DNA from 3 places in the Micromonospora sp. NPDC048871 genome. Region 2 is predicted to be linked to each of the others. Evidence: riboswitches for the same ligand, from Rfam matches in the RefSeq annotation. Region 2 holds a riboswitch; each other region holds the start of a gene.
The links. A riboswitch is a leader RNA that binds a small molecule or an ion and turns the genes downstream of it on or off. The one in region 2 is predicted to bind cyclic di-AMP.

Region 1 (6,493 bases), on a different contig from region 2:
AGGCGAACTCGCCCTCGGGGGCGGCGACCGGCACCAGGGTGTAGCCCCGGTCGGAGACGAGCAGCCCGCCCGGCAGGTGCCCACCGGGATCCGGGGTGTCGTGGCCGGGTGCGGTCGTGTCGTGCGAGCCGTCGCCCGCCTGGTGGCCCTCGGCGACGATCGGGGCGGGCGGGTCGGTCAGCTGACCTACCCCGTAGGCCGCGCCGAACACCGCCACCAGACCTAGCGCGAAGCCGGTCAGCTTCGTCGCTGTGTTCATGGTCGCACCTCGGGTTTCCGCCGTCGGTCGCCTCAGGCGCCGACCAGTTCGTATCCGGCCTCGTCGACGGCCGCGCGGACCGCCTCGTCGTCCAGCGGCTGTTCGCTGGTGACCTTGACCTGGCCGGTGGCCAGGTCGACCGCTACCTCGGTGACCCCGGGCAGCGCGGTGACCTCGGCGCTGACCGCGCCGACGCAGTGTCCGCAGGTCATGCCCTGCACCTGGTACGTCGTGGTGACCATGGAACTCTCCTCCTCCGCCTGACCCGGCCGAGAGGCGGCCGGCGTCTTGAAGAATACCCACGGGGGGTATCTCCAACGCCGACCCTAACATACCCCCCGGGGGTAGGTTATCCTCGTTGTCATGACCACACCCGCGCCGATCCGTGGCTACACCGCCAGCAAGGACCAACTGCTAGCCCGGCTTCGCCGGGTCGAGGGTCAGGTACGCGGCGTCGAGAAGATGGTCGACGAGGATCGCTACTGCATCGACGTGCTGACCCAGATCTCCGCCATCCAGGCGGCACTGGACAAGGTCGCCCTGGGCCTGCTCGACGGGCACGCCCGGCACTGCATGCACACCGGCGCAGTCGAGGGCCGCGCCGACGAGATGGCCACCGAGATGATGGCCGCCGTGGGCCGCCTGATGAAGCGGGGCTGAACGCCACCACGACACCCAGGTCGCCGGCCGCGAACCGCCGAGGAACGGGCGCGGCCTGCGATCCGATCCCGGGCTGGCTACGATTCCCAGACGATGGTCTGCCGACATCCGGGCCCACCGGCCTGCGTCCGCCACCGGCGGCGCACCCGCATCCGCCGCCACTGTCCGGCGGCCGGTCAGAGCCCACCCCGGCAATCACCGTACGCAGCGGGTCCGCCACATTCCGGCCACCTCGGCCGCCCACCGCGACAGTCGTACGACCGGGCTGAACCGACTCGCCCGCCGACACGTACTCCGCTGAAGAGATCGTTGGGAGACTAGCGAATGGGCGCCGATCACAGCCGGACCGCTCCGCCCACCCCGCCCGGGGTGCGGCGGATCCTCATCGTGACGGTCGTCCCCCTCTTCCTCGTCACGTTGATCGCCGCCCTGGTGCTCTGGCCCCGCGACGCCCCCCGCCCGGAGGCCGCCGACGACCTGCCCCGCTACCAGGGCACGGTCACCCGGGTGGTCACCGAACCCTGCCCGCCCAACCCCACCGTGCCGGAGGGCACCCCGACCACCGGCGGGGGTCCCTGCGGCACCGTCACGGTGCAGGTCCAGGACGGCCCGGACGCCGGTCAGCAGGTCGACACCCCCATCCCGGCCGGGCCGGGCGCCCCCTCGGTGGACGTCGGCGACGAGGTCATCCTGGTCTCGCTGATCGACCCGGAGGACCCCTCGATCAGCAACTACAACATCGCCGAGCACCAGCGGGGGATGCCCCTGATCTGGCTGGGGGTGCTCTTCGCCGCCGCCATCGTGGCCTTCGGGCGGCTGCGCGGGCTGGCGGCCCTGGCCGGGCTGGGGGCCAGCTTCGCCATCCTGCTCACCTTCGTACTGCCGGGCATCAGCGCCGGCCAGCCGCCCCTGGTGGTGGCCATCGTCGGCGCCGCGTTGATCATGTTCGTGGTGCTGTACCTGACCCACGGGGTGTCCGCGCAGACCTCGGTGGCCGTACTCGGCACCCTCGGCGCCCTGGTGCTCACCGGGCTGCTCGGTCTGGCCGCCACGAACGCCACCCACCTGACGGGGTTCGGCAGCGAGGACGCCACCACCCTGTCGATGTTCCGGGGCGATGTCGACCTGCACGGCCTGCTGCTGGCCGGCATCATCATCGGTTCGCTGGGGGTCCTCGACGACGTCACCGTCACCCAGGCCGCGGCGGTCACCGAGTTGGCCCACGCCAACCCCAACCTGTCCCGCCGCCAGCTGTACCGCTCGGCCACCCGGGTGGGCCGGGCCCACATCGCCTCGGTGGTGAACACCATCGTCCTGGCGTACGCCGGTGCCTCGCTGCCCCTGCTGCTCCTGCTGACGGCCGACTCCCGCGCCCTGGGGCAGATCCTCACCAGCGAGTTCCTGGCCCAGGAGATCGTCCGCAGTGTGGTGGCCACCCTGGGGCTGATCGCCGCCGTACCCCTGACCACCGCCCTGGCCACGGTGGTGACCACCGCCGGTCGGCAGCGCGCCGGGACGGACCTCGCGGCCCCCGCCCCCGACGAGGTGGCCGCCGTCGGCGAAGGCCGCCCCCGGGTCCCCCGGCCGGCTACGGACCGGGCCGAGGCCCTGCAGGCTCTCAGCGATCCGCGTACCCGTCACACACCCCCCGCCACCCGTTCGGAGTGGCCCGAACCGGACAGGAGCACCGACACCCCATGGTGACACTGCTCAACGTGAGCACGCCGACCACATCGGTCGCTATGCGTGGCGCTCGTCACCCATTGCGATTACGAAATGACGTATCTCGCCGGGTTCGGTACGTAGAAGCCCAGACGGACTCTCGGGTAACCTCACTGCCGGTCACCGCCGAAGGCGCGCACCGGCGCCTGCGGTGCCACCGCCCAATCGCCGCCAGGCGAGCCGGGGACCCAGGTACCTGGGGTGAATCCGCGAAAGCGGTAGGGGCCACTTCCGTCCCGAACCCGTCAGCTAACCCGGTCGGCGGTCGATGGAAGGGAAGACAGTGACGGCACCCCTACGCCGCTGGTTGACGCCCGTGGTGGCCGTGTTCGCCGCGTTCGCCGTCTTCGCCGGCCCCCTGCCGGCGACGGCTGCGCCGAACGCCCCCAAACCAGCCGGTCACGACGACGATCCGCCGATGCTCAACGAGTTGATCGAGGCGACCAACCGGGACTACACCAAGGCCAAGTCGAAGCTGGAGAAGTCCAAGAAGAAGCAGCTCAAGCTGGCCGTCGAACTCCGCCGCGCCGAGGCCGACCTGGACGCCCTTGCCCCACAGGTCGCCGAGATCGCCACCCAGTCGTACCGGACCGGGCGGGTCGGCGCGATCGCCATGCTGTTGCAGACCAACGCGCCGGACTCCTTCATCCACCGGGCCTCCGCCCTGGACGAGCTGAACCTGGTCAACAGCAAGAAGCTGGCCGAGGTCAACGCGGTCAAGCGCCGCGCCGAGACGGCCAAGCTGGCGCTCGACGCCGAGGTACGCGAGCAGCAGAAGCTGACCAACGACATGGCCCGCAAGAAGAGCGACGCGGAGAAGTCCCTCCGGCTGGTCGGTGGGGTCGGCCTCACCGGTGGCCTGGTGGCCGCTACCTCCCCGGTGGCCCGCCCCGGCCCCAACCGGTCCTCCGACGGCGGCTGGAAGCCCGAGTCGTGCAACCAGGACGACCCGACCACCTCGGGCTGCATCACCGCGCGCACCCTGCACATGTACAAGGAGGTCAAGCGGGCTGGGTTCAACCGGTTCGTCGGCTGCTACCGCCCGGGTGACAAGTGGGAGCACCCCAAGGGCCGGGCCTGTGACTGGTCGTTGCAGAACAGCGGTTTCCGCCCCTGGTACAACAACGACACCCGGATCTACGGCAACAACCTGGCCGCCTTCCTGGTCCGTAACGCCGACCGGCTGGGTGTCTACTACGTGATCTGGAACCGGCAGATCTGGTTCCCGGCGACCGGATGGAGTTCCTACAGCGGCCCGTCGAACCACACCGACCACGTACACGTCTCGATGCTCTAGCGTCTCCGGCACCGCTTCGAGGGCCGTCCCGCCGGCTGGCAGGACGGCCCTCGTCGTCAGGCGGCGAGGGCGGCGGTGGCAACCAGGTCGGCGGGCTCCGCGGCCACCGCCCGGGCCTCCCCGGCGGCCAGCCGGTACGACATGCCGACCACCGCGCAGCGCCCGGCGGACACCTCGGCGGCCAGGGTGGTGGAGGCCTCCAGCATCGCCGTCACGGTCTGCGCGATGTGGATGTCGACGATCTGGTTCAGGTCCTCCACCCCGGCGGCCTCCGCCCGGCGCAGGCTGGGCACCACGGCGTCCACCACCGCGCCCAGGTGCCCGGCGGGGGTGCTGCCGGTGGCCAGGGCCGCCCGGGCCGCCTGCACGGCACCGCACGAGTCGTGCCCGAGCACCACCACCAACGGCGTACGCAGGACGGCCACCGCGTACTCGACACTGCCCAGCACCTCGGGGCCGATGGTGTGCCCGGCGGTACGGACCACGAAGAGGTCCCCCAGCCCACGATCAAAGATGATCTCGGCGGCCAGTCGGGAGTCCGAGCAGCCCACGATCACCGCGAAGGGATGCTGCTCGGCCGCCACGGCGGCCCGCCGCCCGGCGTTCTGATTCGGATGCCACGGGGTGTCGGTGACGAACCGCCGGTTGCCGGCGATCAGCTCGGCCAGCGCCCGCTGCGGGGCACCCGGAAGATCCGCAGTGAGCAGTTCACGCTCCAGCCCTGGGTGTGTTCCGATCGCTCCGGGTCGACTCATCCGGCGTCTCCTCGCTGCTCATGGGATGCCTGGTCACCCCGGCCGACGCTGGTCGCGGGCTGCTCCAACCGTCACACGCACTGCAAGCCGCGTCAAGCAATGCGTGATATGCATTTCAGGTATCGCCGAACACTTGCCTTCGCGCAGGTCAGGGTGCTCGGGCCGGACGGCGTGGCCCGGAGAAGCCGAAAGGCCCATACGATGGGCGGCATGGCAACCACCGGCGAGCGGGAGAACGCCCGTAACTGGACTTTTCTCACCAATCATGCTCATGTGCTGCTCGCCATCGCCCGCAACCCCACTGCCCGGTTACGGGACGTCGCCGACGAGGTGGGGGTGACCGAGCGGGCCGCCCAGGCCATCGTCGCCGACCTGGAGGCCGGGGGTTACCTGCACCGCACCCGGGTCGGGCGACGCAACGAGTACACCCTCAACCCGGCCGGCCGGTTCCGTCACCCCGCCGAGGCCGATCGACAGGTCGGCGACCTGCTGGCGTTGTTCACCAAGGAGCCGGTGGCCGGCCCCACCCCCTGACAGCTGTGCGGCCCCGGCGGCCCGTCCGCTGCGGCAGTGACGGCGTGGTCGGCTTCACCATCCCGGGCCGAACGGACCGCTGCGATCCTGCGGCAGGGGCGATAGGTTTGACCGCGTGCCGACTTTCGCGTTCGCCCGTCCACTGTGGCCGGCCGGGCGCTGCGCGCTGGCGGATCTGACCCGCCTGGCGCTGGTGGCACTCATCCTCGCGGTCGGTCTCGGCGGGGCCACCGCAGGTCGCCCCGACACCACCGATCTCCCGGCGGCGCCGGCCACCACCGGACTCGCCAGCCGAGCCGTGGATGGCCCCCTGACCAAGTGGCCGGGACGAGAGGTGTCGACCTCCACCGGGCCTGCGGTCACCGCTGCGCCCGCCACCGGGTCTGTGGTCTCCGTTGCGTCCGCCATCGGTCACGCGCCAACCCAGCCCGTCCGGGCGCTCGCCGTAACCGTGGTGTCGCACCCTGAGCCCTCCGAGGCCGCTGCCGCGCCGGCCATCGCCGTCGCGCCCCGGCCCGCCGTCGTACACCTCGCGACCGGTGCCGGTGAACCGACCCGGCGCGGCCCACCCACCGCCTGACCGGAGCGAGCCGAGGAGCGCCGCCCGACCGGGTCGGGCTGAGAACCATCGGCCGACCGGGGGCTGACCACCGCCGATACCGGCCCGTCCCGCCCCCGGTCAGGGCCGCAGTCCAGAACCCGTGCCACCGCCTCCCGGCCTCGTTCCCGCCCTGGCAGCACAGACGACGAAACCTATCCGCCACGAGGTGCTGATGATGCAGACCACTCTCTCCGCCGTCCTTCCCGACGTGCCCCGGGCCGCCGCGATCTGGCTGAGCCTGTTGGGCATCGTCACGCTCGCCGTCTCCGCTCTGCTGCTGCGTCCCCGGCGGCTCCGGTTCGACGTGGGTGCCCGCATCCGCGAGGCCGCCCTGCCGAGTCCGCCGGAGCCCCACGAGGAGGACCGGTGGGCTCAGGAGGTCATGGTGGCCGCCGAGCGGGCCGAGGCGACCGCTCGCCGCCGACGCGAGGAGTGGGTGGCCGCGCAGGACGCGGCCGAGCAGGCGTGGCAGGCGTACCAGGCGGCGGAGGCGGACGTTCGTCGGTTGGCCGACGCCGCGAGCATGCCGCTGCCGCAGACCCCCCGCACCCCGGCCGAGTACGCCGACCGGGAGCGCTGGTTGCACCGGGCGGCCCTGGAGGCGTACTGGCGGCGGGATCTGTCGGTGGAGCAGCTCAGTGACGTCTTCGCGCACCGTGGCTGGG
Region 2 (6,493 bases):
GAGGTCAGAAGGGTGTTCCTGCACCGGCCGGTGCCCTTGCCTGCCTGGTGATCGCGGTGCCGCCCGGTCCCCAGAAGTGGGTCGATCTCTGATTGGGTAGGGTGCCACGACGGGCGGCGCCGAACGGGTGGCCGCTGGTAGCCGATCGGATCGGGCAGGTGGCCCGTTGGGAGGAGGGGCGCGTGCCTCCGAGGCCGTCGACGTCTCAGGTGCCGGCATGACCAGCGCACCGGTGGCGGCCGGCATCGCATCCGGCCGGGGCCAGGCTAGCCGACTACCCTCGCTGACCGGGCTGCGGTGGGTGGCCGCGCTGCTGGTCTTCGGCTTCCACGCCGGCACCATGCGGATCATCGCGGAGCCGGACTACCAGGCGGTCGTCGGCAAGATCTTCACCCTGGGCCTGTCCGGGGTGCAGTTCTTCTTCATCCTCAGCGGATTCGTGCTGGTCTGGTCGGCCCGGCCGGGAGACTCGCGACGGGGGTTCTGGCGACGTCGGTTCGCCAAGATCTATCCGAACCACGTACTGCTCTGGGTGCTGGCCATGGCGGCGGCCCTCTGGTTCGCCGATCCGATCAACCCGGTCGCGGCCCTGGAGAACCTGTTCCTGCTCCAGGCCTGGGATCCCCGCCCCGGCTTCTTCTACAGCGTCAACAACGTCAGTTGGTCACTGTCCTGCGAACTCTTCTTCTATCTGTGCCTGCCGCTGGCCCTGCCCCTGGTGCGGCGGGCCCGCCCCTGGCTGCTGTGGGCGGTGGTGATCGCCGTACCGCTGCTGATCCTGGCGCTGTGGCCCGCGCAGACCCTGGTGCCGGAGCAAAGTCGGTGGTGGTTCACCCAGGTGTTCCCGCTGGTCCGCTCGCTGGAGTTCTGGATGGGGGTGGCCGCAGCCGAGCTCATGCTGCGGGGCCGCTGGCGGGGTCCCGGCCTGCCCCTGGCGAGCCTCATCTTCGTGGTCACCTGGGTGGTCGCCGCGCAGTGGATTCCGGCCGAGTTCTGGGCGGCGCTGCTGTCGTCGGCGTACGTGGTGCTCATCGCCGCCGCGGCGGACGCCGATGTGCGGGGCCTGCGCTCGCCCCTGCGCTCGCGCCCGATGGTCTGGCTGGGGGAGGTGTCCTTCGCCTTCTACCTGGTGCACGTCTTCGTGATCATGACGATTCTCCGGGTCACCGGAGACTGGGGAACCGGTCTGCCCGGCTGGTGGGGCCCGGCCGCGGTGATCGGCTTCCTGCTGCTGACCCTGGGCCTCGCCGCCCTGGTACACCGCTTCGTCGAACAGCCGATGATGCGCCGCCTGGCGCCTCCCCGCCGCACGGCCCGCCCCAGCGCCACCGACCCCACGCCCGACACCGACCCCACGCCCGACACCGAGCCTGCGCCCGCCTCTGGCACCAAGCCCGCCTCGGGGGCCACGCCCGGTGCGGTGCCCGGCCCCCGTGCCGAGACTGCGTCCGGCACCGAGACATCGGCCGACCTCCATGCTGGACGGTAGGGTCCTGGCCCGCCGACCAGGCCGGCAACCCGAATCAGGTTCCTTGCGGCGACACGCCGGGCGGCGGTGCGGGCTGCGGATGCCGGCGGTAGCGTGACACCGTGCTCCCGGTCCTTCCCACCCGTCCCCTGTGGTGGTTTGCGCGCCGGGTGGTACGACTGCTGACCGGGTTCGCGGTCGCCGCCGCCTTCACCATCGGGGTCTGGGCCATGCCCGCCCACCCCGGGGCGATCGAGGACCTCGGTCCGGCCGGGCAGCCCACCATGGCCGGCCCCACCTGGTCCTTCGAGGGTGCCCCGGCCTCCTCGGTCGCCGGTGGGTGCGCCGCTGTCGCCCTGCCGGTCGAGATGTGGGGGCCCGGGGGCGACGACCGCCCGGAGGCGGGCCCCGCGACGACGCCGGTGTCGCCGTTGCCGCTGCCGCCGGAAGCCGCCCCGATCATCAGGGCCGCCCACGGTCAGCCGCCAGCGGTGGTCACCCCGGGTCCGGGCTGCGCTCGCGCACCACCTCGTCGCTGATCGTGCGCCCTTACCGCCCTGGTCACCCGGACCTGGCCCGCCTGGGCCGGTAGTGCTCCGGAGATCGCCCGGGGCTCCGGAGTGACCTTGACGGCCCGGGCCTCCGGGTCGGCCCTGCCGCCGACCGTACCGGCCGGAGGTCCGCGACGGGTCGCAGTGATCAAGGACCTTTCGCGGACGGGTTCGCGGGGTGTACCCGCTGGCCTGATCCGGTCCCGCCGCCGAGACCGCCACATCAGCTTCCCCGAGGTGCCGACATGGAGCAGACCCTTCTCTACCAGTTCCTGATCGACGTCCCCCGAGCCGCCGCCATCTGGTCGGTGCTGCTGGTGCTCGCGTTGGGTGTGCTCACCGTGCTGGTGGCCCGACCCGAACCGGCCCCCTCGACCGACCGGGACCCGGCCCCCTCCGAGGAGGATCCCGCCGCCGTGGACCTGCGGCGCTATGCCGGCGAGGTGGCCGTGGCCGCGGCGGGGGCCGCCCAGAACGCCGCCCGCCGCCGGGAGGCGTGGCAGCGTGCCCAGACGGAACTCGACCGGGCCTGGGCCGCGTACGACGAGGCGGAGACCGCCGCCCGACGACTGGCCGCCGCCGGCGCGCTGCCCACCCCCGGTACGCCCCACACCCCCACCGAGTACGCCGCCAGGGAACGCTGGCTGCGCCACGCCGCGATGACGGCGTACTGGCGGGGTGATCTGTCGGCCCGGCAGCTCACCGACGCCCTGGCGCACCGGGCCGGTTGGGATCCCCGACGTCACCCCGCCGAGCAGGAGATCTTCCTGGCCCGGGTGGTACGCGACGGGCGTCAGGCGGCTTATCAGGCGGCTCGGCAGCAGGAGCGCGAGGCCTGGCGGGCCGCGGAACTGGCCGTCGACGCGGCTCGGGCGCTGTCGACCGAGGCGTACGCCGCAGCGCAGCGGACGCGGGCGTACCCGCTGCCGACCTCACCCCGGGTCGTCCTCGGCCCTCAGGGAGCCGTGGCGCGCTGGCGGGTGGCCCGGGCCGGTTGAGTCGGAGGCTCTTTTTCCCATTTATTCGGTGACCCCGGTCACAGTCATCGCCGAATCGGTCATCGGAGGGCAGACATCGAATGCCGGGCGTAATTTCCGGGGCTTTGCCAACCTCGGGTCCTGTTGTCGACCGGCGGTGCCCTCCTGACCCGGAGTCCCATTGAGCGACGACAGTTCCCCGGTACCCGAAAAATTTAGGCTGCGAGAAGGTTTAGGCAGCTCAGGGCGGCCTTGGCAGGAGCTGTAACGCACAGTAATGTCGGCCCGTCCGGTGCGGTCACCGTTCGCAAGTGGCGACGCCGCGCCGACCCGCTCAATCGTGATCTCACGAACCGGGGACCCACTGCACCACTGGGGTGAATCCGCGAGCCACGGCCCGCGGTAGGGCGATCTTCCCGCCCGAATCCGTCAGCTAACCCGGTCGGCGGTGTCGGAAGGAGCTCCTTTCCTCGTGCAGCACAATCAGCGCCCCCCGATATTCCTGCGCCTCCACGGCCCCGTGGTGCCTGCGCTCGCCGGTCCGCTGTCCGCGCGCTGACCCAGGCCCACCGCAGTCGCCCGATCCCCGGGCGCATCCCGTGAAACGGCACCGCCCCGTACTCCGCCTCCGGGTGTCCACCGGATGGCCGGAGCCGCTGTGCCACACCACCCCTGAGCCCGTGGAGGATTCGTGAAGCACACCCTCAAGCGTCAGCTGCGTCGGCTGGCCACCGAACGCCCCTACCAGCTTGTGGCCACCTCGGCGCTGGCGTTGGCCCTGGCCGCCGGTGCCGGCGCCGTGGTCACCCAGATCGACGACCCGGCCGAGACGCAGACCACCGCCGTGGTGGCCGAGTTGCGCGAGGAGCCGGCCGCCTCCCGTGGCCTGGCCCGGGTAGCCACCGCCCCCAGCAGCGCCGCCCCGAGCAGTGCCGCGCCGAGCGCGGAGCCCGGCAGCGCGCCGTCCAGCGCCGCCGCCTCGCCGGAGGCCGCCTCGGCGGACCCGGACCTGGCCGGCGAGGAGGCCGCGCCGAAGGCCCCGGCGAAGAAGGTGCTGTCGTACGACTACCAGGCCCAGATCAACGGGTGGTACTGCGGCCCGGCAGCGGTGCGTAACGCGCTCAGCGCCGCCGGCATCGACCGGGACCAGGAGACCCTGGGCGCTGCGCTCGGCACCACCTACTCGGGCACCAACTCGGCCCGGGACACCACCCGGGTCCTCAACGCCATGGTCAAGGGCAGCCCGTACCGGACCACGATGATTCCCGGTGGCGCGGCCACCCCGGCCCAGATGGATCAGCTTCAGGCCGATGTCGTCACGGCCATCTCCGACGGCCGGGGGGTCGTGGTGAACGTCGCCGGCAGCGTCACGGACACCGCCGGGGGCTGGCACTCCTTCCCGGGTGGCCACTACGTCGCCGTGGTCGGCTACGAGGACGAGGGCCGGATGGTCAAGATCGCCGACTCGGCCGACCCCTCGTACTACTCGTACTGGCTGAGCACGATCGATCTGGCCAACTGGGCCGCCACCCGCGGCTACTCCTCCTGATCGACCTGTTTCGTACCGGGCGCCGACCCCTGTGGGGTCGGCGCCCGGTGTCGTATCCCGGTCGTGGCTCTCGCCGAGCCGGTGCGGGCGGTGGCAGACTGCCCGACATGATCATCGAGTCGGGCGGGCGGGACGGTTCGCCGATGCTGTTGCTGCTGCACGGAATGGGTGCCAGCGGTGCTGTGTGGCTACCCTCGGCCCCGCTGCTGAGCGAGCGCTGGCCCGGCCGGTGGATGGCGCCGGATCTGGCCGGTCACGGCGGGTCGCCGCCGCTGGCGGGGTACTCCTTCGCCGGGCTGGCCGACCAGGTCGCCGCCGGCCTGCACCCCGGCGATCGGGTGATCGTGCTGGGCCACTCCCTCGGCGGGGTGGTCGGTCTGGCGTTGGCCGCCGCGAATCGGGCGTTCACGGTCGAGGCGGTGGTCGGGCTCGGCATCAAGGCGGTCTGGTCCCCGGCGGAACTGGCCCACGCCGGTGATCTCGCGGCCCGCCCGGTCACCTGGTTCGACAGCCGCGACGAGGCGGCCCGACGATACCTGCGGGTCGCCGGCCTGGCCGACCTGCTGAGCCCGGATGATCCCGCGGTGGCGGCCGGGCTGCGGCAGGTGGACGGCCGGTGGCGGCTGGCGATGGATCCGGCCGCCTTCGGCGTCGGTGAGCCCGACCTGACCACCCTGCTGGCCGGGATCGAGGCGCCGGTGCTGCTGGCCCGGGGCGAGCACGATCCGATGGTTTCCGAGGCACAGCTCAAGCAGTACGGGGTTCCGGTGGTGACCCTGCCCGGCCTCGGCCACAACGCCCATGTCGAGGATCCGGCGGCCGTACTGGCGCTGCTCGACGCCGTACGCTGACCGGTCGCGGTCAGGGGCGTTCGCCGTCGCCGGCCTGCTCAGGGGAAGCCTGCTCAGGGGACTTGCGTAACCACAGGACCACCCCGAGCACTCCTGCCACTGCGCTGCTGATCGCGATCGCCGTCTCCGCCAGTTCGGACCAGTCGTCCATGAACGGGTAGACACGCGAGAGGACCATCCCCACGAAGCAGTAGAACAGCAGAACGACGGCGACGACGCGCTGGAGAATCATGACCCTGATTGGAGCACAGGGCCGCGAGCGACCCTCGGGCAGAGTCCACTGTGTCCATGAGTCGACCGCCGTCGGGCCGATGCCCGGCGGCGGGGTCGCTCAGGTGGCGGGGTCGCTCAGGTGGCGGGGGAGAGCGGGGCGTCGCTGGCGGACCGGGGCGCCGGGGCGGCCCAGTGCGGGTCCAGCTCGCGCCGGGCGGCGGTCAGGAACCCCTCGGCGTACGTCTCGGTCGGGAAGTCCCCGAGGTATCGGCGGCGGGTGGCCCACCGGGCCTCGGCCAGGGGGTCGGTGTCCAGCAGCCGGGTCAGCACCTCGTCCACCTCGGTCAGGTCCCGACGCAGTACGTAGCCGGCGGCGGCCAGTGGGAACCGTTCGAGGAACCGGTCGCCGTCGACCCCGGTGTCGGTGACCGCGTACGGCTTGCCGGAGTGCAGCCAGTCGGACACCACCCCAGAGACGTCGGAGATCAGGGCGTCCGCGCGGTTCACCGACTCGGCCAGGGTCAACGCCCCGGCGGCGGCACCGAACAGGTGCGGGCGGCCGGTGCGGGTCCGGTCGGCGGCCAGCAGGTCGTGCAGCCGCCCCAACTGGCGGGCCGAGGCCGGGTTGTGGGCGGTGTACGGGTGGGGTCGCACGATCACCGTGGCCCCCCGGTCGAGCAGCCGGGTCAGCAGGGTCTCGGCGAACGGCAGCGAACAGTAGTCGGCGTCGGCGTGGTGCCCGGTCCAGGTGGGGGTGTAGAGCACGGTGGGGTTCGGCAAGCGGCGGACCGGGCCGGTACGCACCTCGATGGCCTCGACCTGGGGGCGGCCGACAACCACGAACTTTTCGGCCGGAATGTCCACCCCGGCCCGGGCGTACCGGT
Region 3 (6,493 bases), on a different contig from region 2:
AATGTTGGGCACCGACCGCCGCGGGTCGTCTGTCTCGCCCCTCAACCGCTCGCGGGACGCCCGGCGGTCGGCTGCAAAGGAGTCGCTGTCGGTGGCAACCATGCCCCTCCATCGTCCTGTGCCCGGATGGCCGCGTCGTCCAGGTGGCCTACGGAGAGCTGCGCACCGCCTGGTCGTGCTGGTGGCCGCCGCCGCGGTCGGTGCCGGCCTGATCGCCGCCCCCGCGTACGCGGAACCCTCCGTGGAGGAGATCGAGCGCCAGATCGACAAGCAGTGGCAGCAGCTTGAGCCCACCATCGAGCAGTACAACAAGGTGCGGTCGCAGCTGAAGGTCAACCGCAAGAAGGCCAGCGACCTGCAGAAGAAGATCCAGCCCCTGGCCCTGGAGGCCGAGCTGGCCATGAACCGGGTGGCCGACCTGGCCTCCCGGTACTACGTCAACGGGCCCTCCCAGGAACTCGGGGCGGTGCTGCTGAACGCCAAGCCGGACATGCTGGGCGAGCAGATGGCCCTGCTGGAGCGGCTGGCCGCGTACGAGCGGCAGCAGCTCGAGGGCGTGATGAAGGTCCGCAAGAAGTACGACGACCAGAAGGCCAAGCTCGACGCGCTGATCGCCGACCAGGAAACCAAGGAAAAGCAGCTGGCGGCGAAGAAGAAGCAGATCGACACCAAGATCAAGCAGCTTGAGCGGTCCCTGCCGGTGACCACGGTCAAGACCACCAACTGCCCGACCATCAACGGGGTGGTCAGCGAGGCGGCCCGGACCGCCATCCGGGTGGCCTGCGCCCAGGTCGGCAAGCCGTACGTCTGGGGTGCCACCGGCCCGAACTCGTTCGACTGCTCCGGCCTCACCCAGTACGCGTACAAGGCCGCCGGCATCTACCTGACGCACTTCACCGGCGCGCAGTGGAACGAGGGCAAGGCCATCTCCCGGGCCGAAGCCCGCCCCGGCGATCTGGTCTTCTTCCGCAGTGACCTCAGTCACGTCGGCCTCTATCTGGGCAACAATCAAATGGTGCACGCGCCCAGAGCGGGTAAACCGGTGAACGTTTCTCCGATCACCACCATGCCGATCGCCGGCTTCCGTCGACCCGGCTGAGGGATCGCACAGGAACATCGGCAGGGCCCCCGGTCAAGAGATCGGGGGCCCTGCTCTGTGTCGGATCTGGACACCCTGCGTCACGGCGTGGATCTGTTGTGTATCGACGGAGGTCGTCCCTAAGCTGGGCAATTGTCGGCCCGATGGCAGTTCAGCCCACCCGGGGCGGTGACGGTCCGACACCGCCGAGTCGCCTGTGCGAGCCGGGGACCCAGGTACCCGGGGTGAATCCGCGATCCGCGCGGTAGGGCGCCCCCTTCCCGCCCGAACCCGTCAGCTAACCCGGTAGGCGGTATGGGGAAGAAGGAGTTGGGAGCCCGGTGGCACACCATGCCCCGCGGCCACCGTCCCCCCGGGCGATGACGCCCGGCCCGGTGACGGCTGCGCCGCGATCTCACTGGTACCGCTGCACCACCGCACTAGCCGCCCTGTCCGCGACCGCCGTCATCCTCACCGGCGGCGCCACGGCGGCCCACGCCGACCCGTCCGTCGACGCCATCGAGCGCCGGATCGACGCGGACTGGAACCGGCTGGAACCACTCATCGAACGGCACAACGCCACCCGGCAGGATCTGGCCGGCAAGCGCCGGGAGGCGGACTCCCTGGCCGCCCGCATCGCCCCCCTCCAGCGCCAGGTCGACGAGGCGATGAGCCAGGTAGGCGCCCTGGCGGCACGGGCGTACATGGGTGACACTGTCGGTGCCGTCAACGCGCTGTTGGGCAGCAGATCCCCCGGCGAGGCCGTGGAGCAGATCGGCCTGCTCGACCGGTACGCCCACCACCAGCAGCAGGCCGTACGACAGGCTGCCGCGCTACGCGACGAACTCGCCGCCGCCAAGGCCCGGCTGGACGTGGCCATCGGCGAGTTGACCCGGACGGAGGTCGCACTCGCGGGGAAGCGACGCCAGATCGACGCCGAGATCGACCGGTTGCAGCGGCTGCGACTGCGGGCGTACGGCCGGGGTGGTGGCGGCCCGCTGCGGCCCGCGCCCTGTCCGGCCGACTATCCGGGCGGGGCGGCCGGGGTGGCGGTGAAGTTCGCCTGCGCCCAGATCGGCAAGCCGTACTCCTGGGGTGCTGAGGGACCCTACGCGTACGACTGCTCCGGTCTGATGCTCGCCGCGTGGGCGCGGGCCGGGGTGGCCCTGCCGCACAACGCGGCCCGGCAGCGTCAGGTGACCCGGTCGGTAGCCCGTAGCGCCCTACGCCCGGGTGACCTGGTCTTCTACTACCGGGATCTGCACCATGTCGGCATGTACGTCGGCGACGGCTGGGTGGTGCACGCCTCCCGCGCCGGTCAGCCGGTGAAGATGAAACGGATGGAGAGCAGCCCCGTCCACAGCTTCGGTCGGCCCGGCTGAGGTCAGCGGGTCGGCCAGGTGCGCCAGTTCTGCCAGGCCCGGCTCGGGGTCGGGCCGCGCTGGCCCTGGTAGCGGGAACCGTAGACGGCCGACCCGTACGGGTGCTCGGCCGGCGAGGAGAGCCGGAAGATGCAGAGCTGACCGATCTTCATGCCGGGCCAGAGGGTGATCGGCAGGTTCGCCACGTTGGACAGCTCCAGCGTGACGTGCCCGGAGAAGCCGGGGTCGATGAAGCCCGCGGTGGAGTGGGTGAGCAGACCCAGCCGACCCAGGCTTGACTTGCCCTCCAGTCGACCGGCGAGCTGGTCACCCAGGGAGATGACCTCCAGGGTGGAGGCGAGCACGAACTCGCCCGGGTGCAGCACGAAGGGCTCGCCGTCGGGCACCTCCACCGGGGAGGTCAGGTCGTCCTGCCGGGTCGCCGGGTCGATGTGGGTGTAGAGGTGGTTGTTGAAGACCCGGAACAACTTGTCCAGGCGTACGTCGATGCTGGAGGGCTGCACCAAGGTGGGCTCGAAAGGCTCCAGCGCGAGGGTGCCCGCCTTGATCTCGGAGACCAGGTCGCGGTCGGAGAGCAGCATCGCCACACCATACCGATATGGCTGACCTGCGTGTCGCGCTACCTGACTAGAACGTATGTTCGATAAGATGTCGGCATGGCTTCCTGGTCCGATTTCGCCGCCGACGAGCCCCGACTCGCCGACGCGATCCGCCTCCTCATGCAGCAGTACGGCCCGGGCTTCGGCTACCTGGCCACGGTCCGCCCCGACGGCGGGCCCCGGGTGCACCCGGTCTCCCCGGTGATCACCGATGACGGTCTCTACTGCTTCGTGATCGACTCTCCGAAGCGGCGTGACCTGGAACGCGACGGGCGCTACGCCCTGCACTCCTTCCCGCCCGAGGAGAGCGACGACGAGGCATACCTCGCCGGTCGGGCCTGGCCGGTGACGGACGACGCCACCGTGGCCCGCCTGGCGCTCGCCGCCCGCGCCGCGCCCCAGGTCGACTGGCGGCTGTTCGAGTTCACGATCGAGGTGGCGATGCTCAGCCGCCGTGGGCACGCCAACCCCGAGGTGCCCGGCGAGCACGGCGGGGTGCCGGCCGTCCAGGTCTGGCTCGACCCGGCGACCACCGCCCCCCAGGCCCAGCGGCCCGCCTCCCTGGCGGCCCACTCCGCCCGCCGCGCCCGCTGCGCGGCCTGACACCAGCCGGTGCCGGCCCCGTCGAACGGGACCGGCACCGGAGGCGGTACGTGCCGAAGGGCTCGCGTCAGGCGGCTCGGTAGGTGTTCCAGGCGCTGATCATGCGGCTGGCCTGGCCCGCCGTGAACTGGTACATGCAGGAGTCGTACGAGTAGTCCATGAAGTTGGTGATCGGGTCGAGGCCCGGGGCGGAGCAGGTGTCCCGACCGGTCGGGCAGCCGCTGGCCGGGGAAGCCTCCGCCGGGGTGTCCGAGACCTGGTCACCCGAGCCGGAGCAGCCGCCCTGGAAGGTGTGGTACAGGTTCAGCCAGTGACCGACCTCGTGGGTGCCGGTGTCGCCCTGGTTGTAGTTGGTGGCCGTGCCGCCGGGCAGCGACTCGCTCAGCACCACCACCCCGTCCATGCTGTTGAGCGTGCGCTGCGGGAAGGTCGCCCAACCGAGCAGGTTGTTGCTCAGCGCCCCCAGGTAGATGTTCAGGGTGTTCTTGCCGCCGACCCGCAACTGGGTCTTCATCTGCCGCTCGGCGGTGGTGCCCTGCCGGATCGGGTACCAGGAGGTGTTGGTGACCCGGTTGATGCTCTGCAACTGGAAGGCGAAGGCGGTCGCCGCCCCACCGGACGCCCCGCTGAAGGCCTGGTTGAGCACGTTGATCTGAGACTGGATCATCGAGTCGGGGATGTTTCCGCCGGCCCGGGTGGTGTCCCTGCGGATCACGTGCACCACGACCGGGATGGTGACCGACGCGGCGGCGGCCTGGGTGCCGAGGGAACGCTGGCCGACCCGCTTGGCCCGCTCCTGGAGCAGGTCGGCGAACTCGGCCTCCCGCTGGAGGACCTGGCTCTTGGTCAACTCGTTCGGGTCGTGCGCGAGGACGCCGCCATCACGGACCCGGGCCGCACTGCCGGTCGGGTCGGCGCACTCCTCGTCGGCGTGCGCGTGCGCGTGCCCGGCGGCCATCGCCGGGCTGGCGGAGATGGTGGCGGCCGGCAGCGCGCCGACCGTTACCAGGCCGAGCGTCACGGCCAGCGACGTCGATGCGATACCGGCGAGGCGCCGGTGCAGCAGGACGGGACGGAGTCCCATAAGCCCACCTCTTTCTGTCGACGCGACCGGGGGGTTGTGTCGCGCCGTGCGGAAAACGTGAGGCAGACGTTACAACCCATCGATAGATTTGAGAATGGGCATATGTTGCCGGCCTGAAACTTCTTGCCGGTCCGTGGGTCGGCCCGGCGGTCGGAGGACGATCGGGGTGCCTGGGTGCACCAGGCCGGTCGACTCAGGTACAGTGGTCCCGCTTGCGGGTGTAGTTCAATGGCAGAACATCAGCTTCCCAAGCTGACAGTGCGGGTTCGATTCCCGTCACCCGCTCCACGTACAGAAGCCCAGGTCAGGACATGTTCCCGACCTGGGCTTCATTCGTTCCGGTCACCTCCTGGGCTTGCCGTGCCCGCTACGTGCCCGATCCCGCCCCTTCTTGCACTGCTCGCTGAGCCCGTCCGCGAGGAGATCAGCGAGCAGTGCAAGGCCCGGAATGCACCGGGACTAGATCGGGGTGGCTGTGTCCGGTTTCCGTGAGGTGGCCGCCAGCGCGGCAGCGCCGATGGCGGCGGCGGACAGCCCCACCGCTCCGGCGATGGCGCCCGCCACGTTGGGGCCACTGGCGCGACCACCGTCACCAGTAGCCGGCCCACCCTTCGGCCACCCGATGAGGTACGGCCGCATCATCTCGTTGTCCTCGTGCTCCAGGATGTGGCAGTGCCACACGTAGCGGCCGGGCAGATCGAAGAAAGCCTTGATCCGGGTGATCTCACCCGGCAGGGCGATCACGGTGTCGAGGAAGCCGCTCTCCTGCGCGCTCGGCGGCTGGTTGCCGTCGGCTCCGCGGCCGACCACCTGGAACTGGATCTCGTGGACGTGGATAGGGTGCGCGTCCATCGTCCGGTTGTCGAGCTCCCAGATCTCGGTGGAATTGAGTGTCGGGTTCTCGGTGATCGGATCGTCCCACCGCAGCGGTACGGCCGTGCCGCCGGCCGTGACGGTGCCGAGCAGGGCCGCGATCGGACCGCAACCGGTTGAGGAAACCTGCTCGTTGAGCGAGAGCCGGCGGGTGTTGGTCGCCGTGCCCAGGGGTGTGAACTTGGGCAGGCGGAGCTGATCCGGCGGGACGCTCTTGTCCGCACCGATCCGGGGCCCGACGACGAACTTCATCACCTGTCCGGTCGTGTTGACGTCCGCGAACCCGTCGTCGGCAGGCACGCCGGTGAACGGCCCGTCCGGCCCCTCGTTGATGAGGAACAGCTCAGTGCCAGCCGGCACGTCGGTGAAGTCCACGATCACATCCGCCCGCTGGGCATTGCCGAGCAGGATCTGGTCGAGCCGCACCGGCTTGGGCAGGAAGCCGCCGTCGGTGCCGATCAGCCACATCGGCAGGGCCACGGCGGCAGGTCGCGGGGCTGTCGGGTTCGCCGCGATCTTCAGGACGAGGAAGCGCGAGTTGCAGCCGTTGAGCAGGCGCAGCCGGTACCGTCGCTTCTCGACCTTGAGCTTTGGCCACGTCCGCCCGTTGACCACCATCGTGTTCGCGAAGAACTCGGGGTTCCAGATCGGCGGCACGTCGCCATTCGGGATGTAGTCGGCCGGATTGGTGCAGTCGCCAGAGAACGCCCGCGTGCCCGGGTAGAAGAGCGACCCGTCCGGGTTGAACGACCGGTCCTGGATGGCCAGCGGGATTTCGTAGTAGCGGGTGCCAGGCTTGTCACCGATCGCGGGGGCGGGACCGGGCAGGACACCGGGGGGCAGGTCCGACTTGCCGCCCCGGAGAAGGTAGAAG

Region 1: it holds a riboswitch for cyclic di-AMP, as region 2 does, so the genes downstream of both, ACGFIK_RS22170 (hypothetical protein) here and ACGFIK_RS16870 (C39 family peptidase) in region 2, are expected to answer to the same signal.
Region 3: it holds a riboswitch for cyclic di-AMP, as region 2 does, so the genes downstream of both, ACGFIK_RS10180 (NlpC/P60 family protein) here and ACGFIK_RS16870 (C39 family peptidase) in region 2, are expected to answer to the same signal.

The regions. Positions count from the first base shown of each region.
Region 1 covers NZ_JBICUM010000011.1:136,347-142,839, forward strand. Annotated here, with positions in the region: gene ACGFIK_RS22150 (hypothetical protein) at 1-259, opposite strand, end outside; gene ACGFIK_RS22155 (cation transporter) at 292-501, opposite strand; gene ACGFIK_RS22160 (metal-sensitive transcriptional regulator) at 623-919, shown strand; gene ACGFIK_RS22165 (YibE/F family protein) at 1,244-2,623, shown strand; cyclic di-AMP (ydaO/yuaA leader) riboswitch at 2,790-2,921, shown strand; gene ACGFIK_RS22170 (hypothetical protein) at 2,925-3,938, shown strand; gene ACGFIK_RS22175 (carbonic anhydrase) at 3,995-4,693, opposite strand; gene ACGFIK_RS22180 (MarR family winged helix-turn-helix transcriptional regulator) at 4,895-5,227, shown strand; gene ACGFIK_RS22185 (hypothetical protein) at 5,343-5,807, shown strand; gene ACGFIK_RS22190 (hypothetical protein) at 6,004-6,493, shown strand, end outside.
Region 2 covers NZ_JBICUM010000006.1:308,681-315,173, reverse strand. Annotated here, with positions in the region: gene ACGFIK_RS16885 (acyltransferase) at 218-1,489, shown strand; gene ACGFIK_RS16880 (hypothetical protein) at 1,591-2,007, shown strand; gene ACGFIK_RS16875 (hypothetical protein) at 2,265-3,017, shown strand; cyclic di-AMP (ydaO/yuaA leader) riboswitch at 3,318-3,459, shown strand; gene ACGFIK_RS16870 (C39 family peptidase) at 3,688-4,545, shown strand; gene ACGFIK_RS16865 (alpha/beta hydrolase) at 4,653-5,396, shown strand; gene ACGFIK_RS16860 (hypothetical protein) at 5,407-5,628, opposite strand; gene ACGFIK_RS16855 (CDP-glycerol glycerophosphotransferase family protein) at 5,745-6,493, opposite strand, start outside.
Region 3 covers NZ_JBICUM010000003.1:260,214-266,706, reverse strand. Annotated here, with positions in the region: gene ACGFIK_RS10185 (NlpC/P60 family protein) at 101-1,099, shown strand; cyclic di-AMP (ydaO/yuaA leader) riboswitch at 1,273-1,406, shown strand; gene ACGFIK_RS10180 (NlpC/P60 family protein) at 1,474-2,460, shown strand; gene dcd (dCTP deaminase) at 2,463-3,041, opposite strand; gene ACGFIK_RS10170 (pyridoxamine 5'-phosphate oxidase family protein) at 3,117-3,662, shown strand; gene ACGFIK_RS10165 (zinc metalloprotease) at 3,730-4,746, opposite strand; tRNA gene ACGFIK_RS10160 (tRNA-Gly) at 4,961-5,034, shown strand; gene ACGFIK_RS10155 (multicopper oxidase) at 5,206-6,493, opposite strand, start outside.